2 linked regions of the Pelagibaculum spongiae genome follow. The protein of the gene in region 1 interacts with the protein of each later gene in a pairwise test. Links are inferred from orthologs where the notes say so. Each region holds a gene or a part of one and is shown on either strand. Other genes may lie near its edges. The genes, in order: DC094_RS09705 and DC094_RS20605.

The links.
Region 2: the proteins of DC094_RS09705 (region 1) and DC094_RS20605 interact in binary tests that used the Escherichia coli proteins (3 or more experiments, as listed by UniProt). The link is inferred for Pelagibaculum spongiae from one-to-one orthologs.

What each region holds. Positions count from the first base shown.
Region 1 is NZ_QDDL01000003.1:173,515-180,492, forward strand. What follows is about bases 1,538-4,873. They hold DC094_RS09705 (2-oxoglutarate dehydrogenase E1 component), read right to left. Parts: upstream 4,564-4,873; coding sequence 1,738-4,563; downstream 1,538-1,737. Other genes in these bases: odhB (2-oxoglutarate dehydrogenase complex dihydrolipoyllysine-residue succinyltransferase), read right to left, coding at 1,538-1,709; DC094_RS09710 (succinate dehydrogenase iron-sulfur subunit), read right to left, coding at 4,827-4,873. Outside these bases: lpdA (dihydrolipoyl dehydrogenase), read right to left, coding at 1-462; more of odhB, read right to left, coding at 489-1,537; more of DC094_RS09710, read right to left, coding at 4,874-5,528; sdhA (succinate dehydrogenase flavoprotein subunit), read right to left, coding at 5,541-6,978. UniProt on the Escherichia coli protein: E1 component of the 2-oxoglutarate dehydrogenase (OGDH) complex which catalyzes the decarboxylation of 2-oxoglutarate, the first step in the conversion of 2-oxoglutarate to succinyl-CoA and CO(2).
Region 2 is NZ_QDDL01000014.1:77,723-84,267, forward strand. The notes cover bases 1,744-4,646. They hold DC094_RS20605 (ATP-binding cassette domain-containing protein), read left to right. Parts: upstream 1,744-2,189; coding sequence 2,190-4,103; downstream 4,104-4,646. Other genes in these bases: DC094_RS20600 (TIGR02444 family protein), read right to left, coding at 1,744-2,021; DC094_RS20610 (YheV family putative metal-binding protein), read left to right, coding at 4,391-4,615; DC094_RS20615 (DUF1904 family protein), read left to right, coding at 4,644-4,646. Also shown: glpX (class II fructose-bisphosphatase), read right to left, coding at 1-353; DC094_RS22230 (hypothetical protein), read left to right, coding at 840-989; DC094_RS20595 (DUF4124 domain-containing protein), read right to left, coding at 1,054-1,566; more of DC094_RS20600, read right to left, coding at 1,560-1,743; more of DC094_RS20615, read left to right, coding at 4,647-4,976; udk (uridine kinase), read left to right, coding at 5,247-5,870; cobA (uroporphyrinogen-III C-methyltransferase), read right to left, coding at 5,933-6,545. UniProt on the Escherichia coli protein: Genetic data indicate it may be involved in ribosome assembly or function.

The sequences.
Region 1 (6,978 bases):
AGAACCGGTTGCAATGATCACATTTTCAGCCTGCAGCAGTTGAACATTGCCATCGGCATCGGTCACTTCAACTTTGCGACCACCTAACAATTTTGCCTGCCCAGCAATACTGGTAACGCCATTACTTTTAAATAGCTGGGCAATGCCACCGGTTAATTTACTAACAATGTCGTCTTTGCGAGCAATCATTGCGGGTACATCAACTTCTGGCGCAGCGGATAATTTAATACCGTGTGCCGCCAGACCTTCTTGTGCTTCATGGAACTTCTCGGAAGATTCCAGTAATGCTTTAGAAGGGATGCAACCCACATTTAAACACGTGCCACCGAGGGATGGCTTACCCTCGGCGTTAATCCATTTATCGACGCAAGCGGTGTTCAAGCCTAACTGTGCAGCACGAATTGCAGCAACATAACCTGCAGGGCCTGCACCGATCACGACGACATCAAATTGATCTGACATGAAATAACCTCAGCTCGCTCGAAAACCTATAGATCCAGTAACAAACGTGCTGGTTCTTCCAGCAAATCTTTAACAGTTACTAGGAATTGAACGGCTTCTTTACCGTCAATAATCCGGTGATCGTAGCTTAATGCCAGATACATCATTGGCAGAACAACCACTTGACCATCAACCACCATCGCACGCTCTTTAATTGCGTGCATACCCAGAATACCGCTTTGTGGCGGATTGAGGATAGGCGTTGACATCATCGAGCCAAAAGTACCGCCATTAGTAATGGTGAAGGTACCGCCCTGCATTTCATCCAGAGCAATTGCGCCCTTAGTTGCACGCTGGCCATAGTCGATGATTTTCTTTTCAGTATCTGCCAGTCCCATTTGATCGGTATTACGAACAACCGGAACCACCAAACCACGAGGCGAAGAAACTGCAACACCGATATCAAAATAGCCGTGATAAACAATATCGCTGCCATCAATTGATGCATTCACTGCAGGGAATTTCTTCAGCGCTTCGGTAACTGCTTTGACAAAGAACGACATGAAACCCAGTTTTACATCATGGGTTTTAACAAAGCGCTCTTGGTACTTTTTGCGCAGATCCATGATTGGTTTCATGTTGACTTCATTGAAGGTGGTCAACATTGCAGTGGTGTGCTGAGCATCGACTAGACGCTCTGCGATTTTGGCCCGTAGACGTGTCATGGGCACACGCTTTTCTACACGGTCAGAATCGTTAAGCTCTACCACTGGTGCAACTGGTGCTGGCGCCGCTTTTGCAACAGGTGCCGCAGCAGCTACTGGAGCTGGCTGTGCAGGTGCAGCAGATGTTTTGGCTGCAGCTAGAACGTCTTCCTTAAGGATACGTCCGCCTTTACCGGTACCTTTAACCGAAGCTGCATCCAAATCATGTTCGGATAACAATCTTCTAACCGCTGGACTAGATGCTGCATTAGCATCGCCTGCTACTTCCGAAGCGACCGCCTCAGTTGCAGCTGGCACAGCACCCGCACCTTCCTCAATGACTGCTAACAATTCATTGGCAACTACTGTTTCACCTTCCTGCTTGAGAATTTTTCCAAGCACACCAGACTCAGTCGCTGGCACTTCCAGTACAACCTTGTCAGTTTCCAGTTCAGCAAGAACGTCATCTCTTTCTACCACATCCCCTTCCTGCTTATTCCAGGTAAGAATGGTTGCATCTGCAACTGACTCGGGTAGTACCGGGACTTTGACTTCTATTGTCATTGTGTCGATCCCTTTCTCTGAATTTTATTCATTTAATGCCCAGCGCATCGTTAACCAGCCCGTTTTGCTGTTCAACGTGCAAAGAGTAATAACCGACAGCAGGTGAAGCTGAAGCTTCACGTCCGGCGTAAACCAGCACCTGGTTTTTAGTCAGGCAAGCATTGAAATGGTGCTGACTGGAATACCATGCACCTTGGTTCATGGGTTCTTCCTGGCACCAGACAATTTCCCCAACATGCTTATAAGGCTTCAAAATTGCCTTTAGCTTGTCTTCTGGGAATGGATATAGCTGTTCAACACGGACAATTGCCACATTATCTAACTGTTGTTCACGACGTACTTTGAGTAGGTCGTAGTAAACCTTGCCACTACACAAAACCACTCGTGAAACATCTTTTGCCGTCAGGCTATCCACATCGCCAATGACGGTTTCGAAAGTGCCTGATGACAAATCACCCATAGTGGATGTTGCCAATGGATGACGCAGCAAGCTTTTTGGTGTCATCACAATCAGAGGCTTTCGATAGATTCGGCGCATTTGACGACGAATCATATGGAACACCTGCGCTGGAGTACTCGGTACGCAAACCTGCATATTGTGCTCAGCACATAATTGCAGATAACGTTCCAGTCGCGCAGATGAGTGCTCCGGGCCCTGGCCTTCATAGCCATGTGGCAAGAACATGGTCAAGCCGCAAAAACGGCCCCATTTCTGTTCGCCTGAGCTGATAAATTGATCGACTACTACCTGGGCGCCGTTGGCGAAATCACCAAACTGGGCTTCCCAGATCACCATCGCATTCGGCTCTGCTGTCGCAAAACCATATTCAAATGCCAAAACCGCTTCTTCTGACAACACCGAGTCAATCACGGTAAAGCTGGGTTGATCTGGCTTGATATTAGCGAGAGGCGTGTAAGATTCACCTTCGTTTTTCTGGTTATGCAAAACAGCATGACGATGGAAGAAAGTACCTCGACCACAATCTTGACCAGAAATCCGTACCGGATGACCCTCATCTAACAAAGTGGCGTATGCCAGTGTTTCAGCAAAACCCCAATCTACCGGCTGAGCGCCCGCCGCCATTTTTTGGCGATCTTGGTAGATTTTGGCAACACGTCCTTGCAGTTCAACGCCATCAGGACGCTGCTCTAAAGACTTAGCCAGACTACGCAAGTGATCGGCAGGAACTGTTGTATCGTGCGGCGCTTCCCAGTGGTGTCCGATGAATTTTGACCAATCGGTTGCCAACTTGCTCTGCTCACCTTCAAGCAGCTCTGAAACCACGCGATCTCTAGCCACTAGCAGATTACGATAACGCTCGGTCGCTGCTTTAATTCCGTCGGAATCCAATACACCTTGATTGACAATACGCTCGGCATAAATCGCACGCGTGCTTGGCAAATTACGAATGATTTTGTACATCGCAGGCTGGGTTGCTGCTGGTTCGTCTGCTTCGTTATGGCCATGACGGCGATAACAAACCAAATCGATGACCACATCCTTTTTAAACTGCATCCTGTAATCCAGCGCTAACTGGGTCACGAACAAGCAAGCTTCAGGATCATCTGCATTAACGTGGAAGATCGGTGCTTCGATCATTTTCGCAACATCAGTACAGTACAGAGTTGAGCGAGTGTCAGTTGGATTGGAAGTCGTGAAACCGACCTGATTGTTAATCACCAGACGAATTGTGCCACCGACTTTATAACAACGCGCCTGAGACATATTAAATGTCTCCATAACAACACCCTGTCCGGTAAATGCCGAGTCACCATGAATGGTAATAGGCAGCACCTGATCGTGGGTTTCATCATTACGACGCTCTTGACGTGCTTTAACAGAACCCATAACCACTGGAGAAACAATTTCCAAGTGCGATGGATTAAATGCTAATGCCAAGTGGACTGGGCCACCTTCGGTTTGCACATCAGAAGAAAAACCTTGGTGATATTTAACGTCACCAGACGCTAAACCTTCACGGCGTTTTCCTTCAAATTCTTCAAATAATTCACCAGGAGATTTACCCAGAATGTTCACCAGAACATTCAAACGCCCCCGGTGCGCCATACCAATAACTAGGTCTTTTACGCCATAGCCACCAGAACGGTGAATAATTTCATGCAAGATCGGAATTAATGTTTCACCACCTTCCAGTGAGAAACGTTTCTGACCTACATATTTATTATGGAGATATTTTTCCAGACCTTCAGCGGCAGTTAGCTGACGCAATAATCGCATTCGGACTTCATCAGAAAATCCGGGATTACCGCGAAGACTTTCAACTCGCTGCTGGATCCAACGCTTTTCTGCGGTATCTGTAATGTGCATGTATTCCACACCAACAGATCCACAATAAGTTTGTTGCAACGCCTGATAAATATCGCGCAGTGGCATTTCATCGGAACCAACAAAAGAGCCGGTTTTGAAAACAGTATCCAGATCGGCACTATTTAATTGATGAAATTCTAGTGTAAGTTCGTTCAGCGGATCGCTAATCGGCAACCCTAACGGGTTAGTCATAGCATTTTGGTGACCGCGGAAACGGAAAGCATTAATCATCTGCAGGACTTTTACCTGCTTAGCTTCCAATTCCAACTCAGCAGCGGATAGTTGAACCTTGCTGCCACCAGTTTTTCGAACCAAGGTTCGAAAATAATCACGAACTTCAGAATGTGGAATATCCTGCCCTGGATTGGACTCTAACCTTGGTAAGGTTTCGAAATAAGTGCGCAATTTTTCAGGGGTAGAATTCGGATCTCGCAGGTAATCTTCATATGCCTGCTCGAGATAGGCTGCATTGGCTCCATCCAAATGGGATGTACCAAACAGCTCGGACATAGACTTTTCTTGCATTTATAGGCCCCGGGCACTCTCGTCTGCAGCGATTGTGTCGCCATCAGTAGTAAGTACAGCAGCAATGTACATGAGTTCCAGAAAAAGCATCATTAATCACGGAAAGCCGTTTGTAACAAGGCTTTTCCCGAGCGGGTTAAAGACTATCACAGTTAATCCGCAACAATTAACCCACAACAAACATTGATTTTTGTCAGCTGATAGTGAAACAAAAAAGGCCGACCAATGGTCGACCTCTTTTATAGTGCATCAGTAACAATTTGTCACACTGCCTTATTGAGCATCATGGATCGAATTTTACCGATTGCCCGGGTCGGATTTAAACCCTTTGGACAAACGTTGACGCAATTCATAATGCCGTGGCAGCGAAATACACTAAACGGATCTTGCAAGTTACCCAGTCGTTTATCAGTTGCCGTATCGCGGCTATCTGCCAAGAAACGATACGCCTGCAGCAAACCTGCAGGGCCAACAAACTTATCTGGATTCCACCAAAAAGATGGGCAAGAACTAGAGCAGCAAGCACAAAGAATACACTCGTACAAACCATCTAGTTTTTCACGTTCTTCTGGTGACTGCAGTCGTTCACGATCTGGTGCAGGGGTGTCATTCTGCAAATATGGTTCGATTTTACGGTACTGTTTATAAAACAGCTCCATATCGACCACCAGATCACGAATGACTGGCAAACCCGGCAATGGGCGAATGGTGATGGTGCCTTTACCCAATTCTGAGAGAGGCGTCACGCAAGCCAGACCATTTTTACCGTTCATGCTAATGCCATCCGAACCACAAACACCTTCACGGCATGAGCGGCGGAATGCCAGAGATGAGTCCTGACTTTTTAACAAAATCAGAGCATCCAGCACCATTAAATCCTTACCCTCTGGAACTTCCAGATCATAATCCTGAAGGTATGGTGCCTTGTCGGTTTCAGGGTTATAGCGATATATCTTGAATTTCATTGCCATACTCCCTTAATAAACCCGAGGCTTGGGTGGGAATGCTTCCCTGGTTTTTGGTGAGAAGTTAACGTCACGCTTGGTCACTTCCTCAGTCTTGGTGTCATAAAAAGAATGGCACAACCAATTCTCATCATCACGCTCAAGATAATCATTACGACTGTGAGCACCACGACTTTCTGTTCTGAAGTTTGCTGCAACCGCCGTAGCGAATGCAGTTTCCATCAGGTTATCCAGCTCTAGTGCTTCAATACGAGCCGTATTGAAAGACTTGCTCTTATCTTTCAAAGCAGTCTTGGCAACTCGCTTACGCAAATCTTTGAGTTTCTCTAAACCTTCAGCCATGTAAGGACCATCACGGAAAACACCGAAATGTGCCTGCATGGTTTGCTGAAGCTCTTCACGCAAATCATCAACTGACTCGCCTTCTGAAGAAGTTTCAAGGCGGTTATAACGCGCCATCGCTTTTTCAATATCAGCATCAGTATGATCGGCATATTCCAGACCATCTTTCAGTGATTGTTCGATATGCAGACCTGCCGCACGACCAAACACCACCAGATCCAGCAATGAATTACCACCAAGGCGGTTAGCACCGTGTACCGATACGCAAGCAATCTCACCTACCGCATACAATCCATTGACTATCTGCTCTTTACCTTGTTCATCGCGGCGCAACGCCTGACCATGAACATTGGTCGGAATTCCGCCCATTTGGTAATGACAAGTAGGTACTACTGGAATCGGCTCTTTAACTGGATCTGCATGGCCAAATGTACGAGATAATTCTAAAACACCGGGTAAGCGTAGATTGAGGGTTTCTTCGCCCAAATGATCCAGCTTGAGGTAGACATGATCTTTGTTCGGACCACAACCATTACCGTCAAGAATTTCCTGCATCATCGAACGAGCGACCACATCACGGCCAGCCAGATCTTTAGCATTTGGCGCATAACGCTCCATAAAGCGCTCGCCATTCTTGTTCAACAGGTAACCACCCTCACCACGACAACCCTCAGTTACCAGAACACCGGCACCGTGAATTCCCGTCGGGTGGAACTGCCACATTTCCATGTCTTGCAGTGGCACACCAGCACGTGCAGCCATACCAACACCGTCACCAGTATTAATATGCGCATTTGTGGTTGAAGCATAAATGCGACCCGCGCCACCGGTTGCAAAAACCGTTGCACGAGACTTCAGATAGCGCAACTCACCGGTTTCCATTGACATGCCGATAACGCCGCAAACGTCGCCATCATCATTGGTCACCAGATCAACTGCATACCATTCGTTGAAGAAGTTGGTATTGGCTTTCGTATTTTGCTGGAACAAGGTGTGCAACAGAGCATGACCAGTACGGTCGGCAGCAGCACATGTACGTGCAGCCTGCTCGCCACCAAATTCTTTAGACTGACCACCGAAAGGGCGTTGGTAAATAGTACCTCGCTCT
Region 2 (6,545 bases), on another replicon or contig:
ATGTCAGGCGCTTTTAAAAAGCCATCTTTGGTGGTGGCGGCCAATACAGCCAAGGCGTTGGATTGACCCATTGCGGTCATTCGTGTGCCTTCAATCGGGTCAACTGCGATGTCAATTTTGATGCCATTGCCAGTACCGACTTTTTCTCCGATAAAGAGCATTGGTGCTTCGTCGATCTCACCTTCGCCGATCACGATTTCACCATCGATATCGACATGGTTCAGCATAGTTCGCATGGCTTCAACGGCTGCGCCATCTGCAGCGTTCTTATCACCACGGCCCAACCATTTGTAACCTGCCAAAGCGGCGGCTTCTGTTACTCGTGAAAACTCAATTGCCAGTTCGCGTTTCATAACTGCCTGTTCATATGAGGGAAAGATTCGCGGCGCAATCTACCACAACTTGGATCACAAAAACATTGACCCCAACATTTGTTGGGTTGGCTTTTCAATTGGTTGCAGAAGTTGTTGAGTTTGTTGAGAGAAGTAATTGATTAATTTAATCGGGTAAATGCCCAAGCGAGAAGCCATAGAAAAAATTCAAAACGTAAAAGAGAGAATAAAAAAACGGTTAAATGTGAGCGATCTATCATCGGTTGTCATAGTGACGATAAAAGCAGCGCTTGAGTTTGACAGTTTGTTACTTCTCGACAACTGTCAAAGTATCGCTTTTTTAGTTTGTTTTAATGCATCAGCTAATGACAGATTTAATAGCTTCTCATGCTTTTGTGATGAGTTCTATGAAGGGTTCGTTTTGTGGTGGATTGCTTTGAAATCTCAAAGCAGGTCATCAGGTAGTAATCGGCAGTAGCAGTATTGCAGTAACAAAAGGTGCAAGCCATGAAGTCTCGCCTTAGATGTTCGGTCACTCGGTTGCATAAAAAAATTCAACAACAGCGTAAGCGTTCTAGCTGGCAGCATTGTAAAGCCTGTCATCAGCAGCATCCTCAAAAAAAATCTCCAGAAATTCCATGCTTGGACGGTGATTAATTATTAATTAAAAAAGCCAGATCTTAAATAGATCTGGCTTTTTATAATTAAACAGCCAAATAAATTATAAATTATCAAGCTGCTTGAGGCGATTTTCATTGGCTTGCTTTAACATCGCTTCGACTTGCTGCGCTTGTTCTAATGCTTTTGCTGCGTTATCTGGCAAAAATACTGAATCTATTTCCGTCGGCTTTTTGGGCAGTGCTTTATTGCCGGTTTCTTGCTGTTCTTCAGCGGACTTCTGCACCAGCTGACTGATTTTAATACTGGTGTTGTAGGTCACCTGCTTTTCTTCGGCACCATTAACTTGGCTGTCTGAAAAATGCCATTGACCATTTTCATCCTGCCAGCGCCATACGGTAGATGTGGCATCCGGGTCATTCTGGTCTGATTCAATCAGCTGGGACAACTGAGCTGAAATCTGATCTGATACCTGAGTTAGCGGGTTGGATAGCTCTGGTGCTTTAAGCTGATCCAGCTTTAGAAAAGGTACGCCGCCAGGGCCTTTTATTACAAATAAAGCACCAAATGCAACGGCAACAAATAACATCAATTTAAAGAAAAAACGCATTAACATTGGCTGATCCATTGCTCTAGTTCAGACCAGGTCGGGTGGTGCGGTAAATCGTAAAATTCGGCAGTAATCGCCAGGTTTTTTTCCAACAAGGCACCGGCTTCCGTCTTCTTCCAGCTCGAAGTGGCATCTTGTAGCCATTGCAGTACTTTTTTCTCTGCATCCAATTCAGCTTGTGCAATATCGTCAGCCAACTTGTGTTGCCCCTGAACCCGAGCAAAACGACGGGCATTGCGTAGCGGTTTCACTACCTGGTCATTCCATGGGCTAATTCGGTTGCTCAGCTCAGCAATCCGTACACTATTAAGTTTGATCTGGCGGCTAGCTAGCCAGCTGGCAGCCATTACTAACAATGGATTGATGCCATCTTCATCCTGCAGTTTTAAAAAACTGTCCCGAATATGGGTGTTTTCCCATAACGAGCAACCGTAATCCCAAAGCTGACTTTCTTGACCCATATGAACGCTCCTTTTACCTGAAAATACGCCGCACGAACACTGAATAATCGCTTGCACCCAGTATGCCAATGAACTGAATGATCCATCTGATTGGCTTACAGCATACTAGCTGCTCCAGATTTTGCTTAAAGGATACTTCCCTATGGCGAAGTGATAAACTCCCGCGCCATGATTCGACTGCAAAATCTTTCCCTCCGCCGTGGCACCAAGCTACTGCTTGAGGATGTGAACCTTACTCTTCATGCCGGAAACCGTGTAGGTCTTACCGGCGCAAATGGCTGTGGCAAATCTTCGCTATTGGCCTTATTACGTGGTGAATTAACGGTAGATGCGGGTGATTTGGAGCTTCCAAGCCACTTAGCAATTGCCCATGTTGCCCAAGAAACTCCTGCATTGGAAAAGTCAGCAATTGATCACGTGATCGATGGCGACCATGAATTTCGACTGTTGGAATCTCAACTAGCTGAAGCAGAGCAAGCCAATAATGGTGAGCAGCTAGGCCTGTTGCATGGAAAAATTGATGCAATTGGCGGCTATGCGATTCAGTCTCGTGCCGGTCAATTACTGCATGGTTTGGGCTTTACTGCCAAGCAACAGTTACATCCGGTCAGTAGTTTTTCCGGTGGATGGCGAATGCGCTTAAACTTGGCGCAAGCCTTGTTATGCCGTTCTGATTTATTATTACTCGATGAGCCAACCAACCACTTGGATCTAGAAGCGGTATTGTGGCTAGAGCAGTGGCTGAAGGTTTATTCAGGTACCTTATTACTGATCTCCCACGATAGGGATTTCCTAGACAGTGTTTGCTCGCATATCACTCATATTGAACACCAGCGCGCCAACAGTTATACCGGTAACTACAGTGATTTTGAGCGCCAGCGAGCGGCGCGATTAATCCAGCAACAATCAGCCTTTGAAAAGCAGCAGCGAGAAAGAGCCCATATGGAATCTTTCATTCGCCGCTTTAAAGCTAAGGCAACCAAAGCCAAGCAGGCACAAAGCCGTATAAAAGCTTTGGAGCGAATGGAAGTGATCACGGCGGCGCATATCGACTCGCCATTCCATTTCGTTTTTCGTGAGCCAGAAAAACAGCCAAACCCACTGTTGCAATTGAACAAAGTAGATTTCGGCTATGCCGAACAACCACCGATATTTAAACAGCTGAATATAAACTTGGCACCCGGTAGCCGTTTGGCATTACTTGGCCCTAACGGTGCCGGTAAATCGACCTTAATTAAATTGTTATGTGGTGAGTTAGCGGCCACTATCGGTGAGCGTAAAGCACATGATGATTTAAAACTGGGCTATTTTGCTCAGCACCAGTTAGAACTACTCGACCCACAAGCAAGTGCTTTGCTGCATGTGCAGCGGTTAGACCCTAAAGCGCGCGAACAAGATATACGTGATTTTTTGGGCGGCTTTAACTTCCGTGGTGAACAGGCAGATTCGCCAGTAGCACCTTTTTCCGGCGGTGAAAAAGCCCGCTTGGTTCTGGCGATGTTGGTGTATCAAAAGCCCAATTTATTATTGCTGGACGAACCGACCAACCATCTAGATTTAGAGATGCGTCATGCATTGACCATGGCTCTGCAAGATTATCCTGGTGCATTGGTTCTGGTCAGTCACGATCGACATTTATTGCGTACCGTGGCCGATGAACTTTATTTAGTTGACAGTCAAGCATTGCAGCCATTTACCGGTGATTTGGAAGACTATCAGCGCTGGTTAACCGAACGAAACCGTGAGCAGGCTGCGGCAGAAAAAGCTGCTGAATCGGATGGTTTGGAAAAGTCAGCCAGTAGTGCGGCTAATCGTAAAGAGCAGCGTAAACTGGATGCTGAAAAGCGTAAATCGCTTAAACCGTTACAAGATAAGCTCAAGAAAGCTGAAAAACGGTTAGATCAAGTGAATGAATTACTGGACCAAGCTGAAGCAGAATTAGCCAAGCCAGAAATTTATGATCAAACCAATAAAGCCAAATTGGCGGAACTGCTACAGCAGCAGGGCAGTCTTAAATCAGAGCAAGAACAGTTAGAAGAAAGCTGGATGGAATTAACCGATCAGCTGGAAGAGATGGTGTGATTGTTTGATGCAATAATTAAGAAGGAAATGGTTAAGTTCCGTCATTCCGTATAGAGATGGTGGAACCCAGTTGCCAAGGAAGGCAATGTTTAAATTTGGAGCAAATTTTGAGATAAAAATTCCAGTTTTCAGTTTCGTATATTCATCTGCGACCTGTTAATTGAGAAGCGGTTTAACTTCCCTGCCACTGGCTCCCCGCCAATCCCTGACGAGAATGACGAGAATGACGCGGGGCTAACAACTAATCATCAGCATTTTTTGCTGAATGGTTAAATCAGGTTTACTAAATGATTAAAAAACGCTTTATTGCCGGGGCTATTTGTAAAAGCTGCGGAAAAATGGACACGATTAAGTCCTGGGAAGACGAAGGCCTTCATTATGCCCATTGTGTGGCTTGTGAAGATTTGCAAACCCTCGATACCAACAAGTCGACTCGCACGGTATTAAAAGATCTGACCAAGCCGCCAAAAGATCCCAGTGTACCTCAGGCGATTATCTGGAATGGTGAGTAACTCTAGGTTTAATTAAAGGATTATCCCGATGCCCCATTTAAGAATTCGCGGTGTTGATCAGCAACAAGCAGAATCACTCAGTTTTAGCTTGCCGCAAATTCTAGCTGAGCCATTGTCGATCAAACCATCGGCTGTGCCATTAGAATGGATCAGCAGTCAACTGCTGATTAATGGTCAAACCCAACTCAAACCATTGCTCGAAGTGCATTGGTTTGCTCGGCCGCAAGCGCAGCAAGATCAAATTGCTCAAGTATTAACCCATGAACTGAATCGTGTTTTGGGCAGTAAAATGGATTATTCTGTTGTCTTCTATGTAATGGATAAATCAGCTTACTATCGAAACGGACAACATTTCGGGTAATGGTTTGTGATTAGTTAAACCAAAGCATTTCGGCTAACAAAAACACTCCGCTGGGAAGTTGACCCGAGCCAGATCAGGTATAACTGACCGATTTCAGGTACAATAACCGCCCAACAGGAACCCTTGATTAGATGTCTGCTGATCAAACTGTTGGAGTGATACTTGCCGAGTCGCAAGATCAGCCATCAGCAACGCCTGGACCTGAGAGATGATGAGAAAAACTCATCAAATCACCTCTCTAATAAACCTAAATATTAATTTGAGACTCATATGAGCCAGAACACTATCCTTGTGGGAATTGCCGGTGCTTCAGCATCTGGTAAAAGCCTGTTAGCAGAAACCCTCAGCTCCGCTTTTGAAACTGATCAGCTATGCATGATCTCTGAGGATTCTTATTACAAGGATCAGACTCACATGAGTATGGATCAACGGGTACAGACCAACTATGACCACCCGGAATCCATGGACCACGATTTAATGTTGCAGCATTTGCAGGCATTAAAACGCGGTGAAACTATCGATGTGCCTGTATATGATTATGCCGAGCACAACCGGTCTAAAGAAGTGCGAAAAGTTTCGCCTTCACGAGTAGTAATCTATGAAGGTATTTTGCTATTTGTTGACCCGCGGATTCGTCAGCAGTTTGATTTACGTTTCTTTATGGATACGCCGCTGGATATCTGCCTGATTCGCCGTATGCAGCGAGATATCGAATCTCGTGGCCGTAGCGTGGAGTCGGTTATTAATCAGTACATGGAAACAGTGCGTCCTATGTACATGCAGTTTATTGAGCCATCACGCCAGCATGCGGATTTAATTATCCCTCGTGGCGGTAAAAACAAAATTGCAATTGATCTGATTAAAACCAAGATTATGGATTTGGTTAAAGGCTAATCGATTAATAAATAAAAAAGGCTGACTTTATAAGTCAGCCTTTTTTTATGAGTAAATTTCAGTTAATTTTCTGACATCTCTACAGCCATTTCTTTCTGTGGTGCATTTTTTATATATCGGAAATCCAGCCCGTATTTTTCACCTAGTGGAATTAGCGTTTTATGTCGGGTGTACCAAGTGGCACCTTTGATTTTGTCGAACTCTTGAAGCTGGCACAAAGCTTCCAATGAGAAGCGGTCATCGACATAAACTTTATCCGCTCGCTCTAATCTAAAGCGCTGCTTTAGTGCTTTGCGCTGCCAAACCTGCAAACATTTTGAATGATTGCCTACTGAGCGAGGGCCGTGAAGTAATAAAGCATCCTTTGGTAATTCAGACTTCGACATTTGTTCAGTATCAGTTAAGCCAATTTCTTTTAATACGTTGTAGCTATGTTCGCCACAGGCAATTAGTCGAATGCCAGCCAGCTTTCGAATATCCAACCCAAATTCCGGCAGTGCGCGTTTAAAAGCGCAGGCACTTTGCCGATCAGCAAAAGCAATGACCTTTTCACTGCAAATATTTTTCCAGCGGATTGAGTCAATTAAATATTCCGGTGTCCACAATGGAAGTGACATAGAGATTGCGCCCATGTCTTCTAATGCGGCTTGCATAGTGTGTAAATTACGACCGGCA